Regions from separate parts of the Haladaptatus sp. AB618 genome, predicted to be linked through region 1. Evidence: riboswitches for the same ligand, from Rfam matches in the RefSeq annotation. Region 1 holds a riboswitch; the other holds the start of a gene.
What was found. A riboswitch is a leader RNA that binds a small molecule or an ion and turns the genes downstream of it on or off. The one in region 1 is predicted to bind fluoride.
Positions count from the first base shown of each region.

Region 2: linked by a shared signal. The riboswitch ahead of crcB (fluoride efflux transporter CrcB) and the one ahead of NKF26_RS19455 (hypothetical protein) in region 1 are both predicted to bind fluoride.

Region 1 is NZ_JAMYJX010000007.1:169,556-171,758, reverse strand. Features, by position in the region: gene NKF26_RS19460 (alpha/beta hydrolase) at 1-741, shown strand, start outside; fluoride riboswitch at 849-913, shown strand; gene NKF26_RS19455 (hypothetical protein) at 1,050-2,203, shown strand, end outside.
Region 2 is NZ_JAMYJX010000002.1:286,136-288,338, forward strand. Features, by position in the region: gene NKF26_RS08320 (universal stress protein) at 1-366, shown strand, start outside; gene crcB (fluoride efflux transporter CrcB) at 368-730, opposite strand; gene crcB (fluoride efflux transporter CrcB) at 727-1,167, opposite strand; fluoride riboswitch at 1,177-1,245, opposite strand; gene NKF26_RS08335 (ATP-binding protein) at 1,293-2,203, opposite strand, start outside.

The sequences.
Region 1 (2,203 bases):
GAGTCGCTTCCCGCCGCCGTCTACTTCCACGGCGGTGGCTGGGTCGCCGGTGACCTCGACACACACGACGGCGTCGCGCGGTCGCTCGCAAACGAGGGGAACTGCGTCGTCGTCTCCGTGGACTACCGATGCGGCCCGGAACACCCCTTCCCGGGTGCCGTCGAGGACGCGTATCTGGCGACGAAATGGACCGCCGACAACGCCGACGAAATCGGAGCGGGCGAGGGGATAGCCGTCGTCGGTGAGAGCGCGGGCGGCAACCTGGCGACCGTCGTCGCACAGATGGCCGTCGAGAACGGGGTCGACGCGCCCGAAATCGAGCACCAGGTGTTGTTCTATCCCGTCACCGACCACTCCTTCGACACGAAATCGTACGAGGAGAACGCGGACGGCTACTTCCTGACCGCGAGAGGGATGGTGTGGTTCTGGAACCACTACCTCCGGGACGACATCGACGGTGCGAACCCGCGTGCATCTCCGCTCCGCGCTACGGAACGGGTTCTCTCGGAACTGCCACCGACGACCATGTTTACCTGCGGATACGGCCCGCTCCGCGACGAGGGGTACGCCTACGCCGAGGCGCTGTCCGACGCCGGCGTCTCCGTCGATCACACCAACTACGACAGCATGATTCACGACTTCGCCAACATGCGCCGCCTCGCCGACCCGTTCCCGGGCGTCGAAGCGGCGGAGGACGTCCGCCAGCGGGCCGGGAAAGCGCTCCGCGGCGCGTTCGACTGAGACCACGGCGACCCCCGAAACGATTCGACGCGAATCAGCTGATTTCGGGGGCCCACGTGACTCATCCCGTCGAACTCCTTATGATCCTCGCAACCCACTAGTGAGACGCTATCGCGGGAGATGGGGTCCTCCTTCAACCGCCACGAAACTGGCTGACGATCCCTGCGAAGGTCGTTCAAAATCATGATGCCAGTTTCGTACGCGGATCGTCGTCGAACCGATTGGCGAGTACCATCCCGAACGCCGCACCGCACGAAGTATCAACGACGGCGTTCGTCGGATGCGCGGTTTCTTGGCGGTGAGTAGCCGTGGGAGAACGAGCATCTACGGTCAGCGAGCGTCAACTCCTTCGGGCGCTCACGCACGACGGATGCCCGGTTTGTGATCACCTTCGAAACCACGAGGCCGAGTTTCGATTCTGGTTCATCGCGGAGCGATACCACCAACGAGAACTGCTCGACGCGCTCACGAACTCGCTCGGCTTCTGTGTCGATCACGGTGAATTGCTCGCCGACTCCCCACGGAGCAGGTCGCCGATGACGTCCGCTCACGAAGTCGTCAGCCGACGAACCCTCTCACGGTTCGAAGCGGGTGAAATCGACCGGACGACGTGGTCGTCACTCGCGACCTGTCCGGCATGCGCATCGTTCGAGCGCGCCGGGGACCGGACGGTGTCGTTTCTCGGACACGGACTCGAAACCAGCGCGGCGGAGTACGGCGACCCCGGTATCGCCTGCTTTCCCCACTTTCGTTCGCTGGCGGCGACGGTCTCGCCGTCGCTCTTTCACACCCTCCTGCCCGTTCAGCGGCGACAGTTCCACGACGTTCGAAAGACGGTTCGCTCGATGCGGGAAAATCCGACGACGGCGACCGATTCCAGCCTCCCCTCCGAACTCGAAACGGCGCTCCAACTCACGGTCGGCCACGACATCCACCCGTCCGCGCTTCCGCCCCCGGACGTGGACCCGAACGCGACTCGGGACCCCGTCGGTGACTTCACAGCCTTGCTCGATTCGGGGGATGGGTGTCCGGTCTGTCTCGAAGTCAGTCGCGCGTGGCAAACCTGGCTCGCGTGGTTGCTACACGCCGATTGCGACGGCGACCGACTACACGACGTGCTCCCGGCGTGTCGCGAACACGTCTGGGGATGCGTCCGGTACGGCGATACAGACCTCGCGATGGCCATCGCCGACGCCGCGTCGGACCCGGTCGCCAGCAGACTCACCCGGGCAATGCGACTCCTCGATGATGACCCCGAGTCACGGGAGGACGTATCCGCCACACTTGCTCACGTGGACTCGTTGCGACGGTTCGTCCCTCGTCTGCGCGACGATGGGACGACGCGGGCGCGTGAAGCGATACGACGGCCGATTCGGTGTCCGGTCTGTGACCGCATGGAGACGGCACGGGACCGTGCCGTCGAACTGCTCCTCGCGTTGCTCGAACAGCCCCGATTTCGGCA
Region 2 (2,203 bases), on a different contig from region 1:
CTCGACCTCGCGTCGTTTACGGGTGGGAGGGTTCATTCGGTGTACGTCGTCGATACGCGGGATTACAACACGCTCTCTGACACGAAATGGCTCACCATAGAGCGCGACCGAACGGAACTGGGAGAAGCGGCGATTTCGGACGTAACACGGGTGGCGGACGAACGGGACGTACCGCTAGCAACGGAACTCCTGCGCGGAATTCCCCACGAGGAAATACTTACCTACGCGGACGAACACGGAATCGACGTCATCGTGATGGGGACCCACGCCCGAACCGGTCTCGAACACTTCCTGAACGGGAGCGTCACCGAGAAAGTCATCCGCAATACCGACCTGCCGGTACTCGTGATTCGAGTGACGGCGTAGCTTAGCCGAGCAGTTGGGCGACGCCCCACGCGAGGGCGATAGCGAGCATGGCACCGACGAGGTTGCCGAGGGCGTTGGTCGCCGCGCGGAATCGCTCGCCGGTCTCCCACAACCGAAACGTCTCGAAGGAGAACGACGAGAACGTCGTGAACGAGCCACACGCACCGGTGCCGAGCAGGAGCGCGAGTTGATTTCCGAGGGAGAGGAACGTCACGAGACCCAGAACGAAACTCCCCACGACGTTCACGGTGAGCGTTCCGATCGGGAACTCGTCGGCATCGATCCGTTCGCTGACGAAATGGCGGCACAGCGCGCCTATCGCACCGCCCGTCCCGACGATGTGGGCGGGATCGAGCGAACTCATTCCGGCACCTCCGTTTCCGTCGTTTCCTGCTCTGCCATCTTCTCCGCTTCCTTGCTCCTCCCGTTGACGTTACGGGCGAGCGTCCGGCCGAGCAGGACGCCCATCAGTCCTAACCCGTAGTTCGCCGCGACGTTGCCGATCATCCAGAGCGGCGACGCCGCTTGCGTCGTCTGCACTGCGAACGTGCTGTAGGTCGTAAACGATGAGAGGAACCCGGTGCCGACCACGACGTGGGTTTGGTCGGCCAGATACCCCATGTAGATGGCCTCGTACAGGATGAATCCCAGCGCGAAACTGCCGGCGACGTTCGCGATGAGCGTCCCCGTCAAGCCGGGTTGGACGAGGCTGACGAAGTAGCGGAGGTTCGACCCCGCAAACCCGCCGACGCCAACCAATAGCAGAACTTCTAACGTGTGTAGTGGATGTGTACGTCCCATATCTGTCGCTCTCGAAAAGGAGTCATCAGCCGACGTGTTCGGCGGTTGGGGGAGGCGGACTCCATCGCCCGGTTAGTCACTGTTCCCTCCCGAATCCACTTAACGAACTCGAAAGGAGCCGGATATTACCGGTTTGCGAATTCGCTCGCGCTCGGACTCCCGCCGCCGTGTTCGACGTGTCGCTCCCGAATCCGTATCTCGTGGACGTTTTCGGTCGCGTCGTCCACGACGAGGGCTGCCCCCGGTGTTTCGGGCATTCGGTCGGCGAACGACCCGTGCATGTACGTCGGGCGAGCACGGGCCAACGCCTCGCGGTCGGCCCGTGAAGTCAGTCGGTGGGCCACGAGCAGGTCCGACTGGGAAACCGCCACGTCCGGAAGCGCCGCGGGACGCTGGGTCGCGGCGACGAAACTGACGCCCGGTCGTCGCCCCCGAGTCAGGATGGTTTCGAGCGCCGCCCGGGCGATTCCATCGAAGAACGCGTGCGCCTCGTCGACGACCAACCACGGAAGTGTCGCTACCGATTCCGTAATCCGGGCACGATACAGGTCGTCGGCAATCGCCCGAACGACGGCGTTCATCGGCGCGTCGTCGTATCCCGAGCAGTCGAGTATCGTCGTCGACGCCACACAATCCGTCGCGGTGAGTCCATCGGGCGAAAACACGTCCCACGAGTCGGCGAGCGCGAGATGGTTTCGGGCGGTGCGGCGGGTAGTCCGCGCGACGTCCGCGTCCAAGACGCATTCGTGCATCCCGGCCAGCGACCCCGTCTTCGCGGCGGCCTGCCACACCAGCGACCCGGCCGAATCCTCGTGATCGAGTCCGAGCAACTCACACCACGCACGCGGGGAAAGTGCGTCCGCCGACACGCGAGGGTTCTCGACCACGTCGAATCCGGAGACGTCTGCAAACGTCCGGAACGCCCCCATTGGGTCGGCGACGACGGGGGTGACGCCCGCCGTCTCCGCGAGTTCCTCGATCAGCACGCCGAGCGTGTAGGATTTTCCGTACCCGCGCTTGCCGACGACCAGCGTGG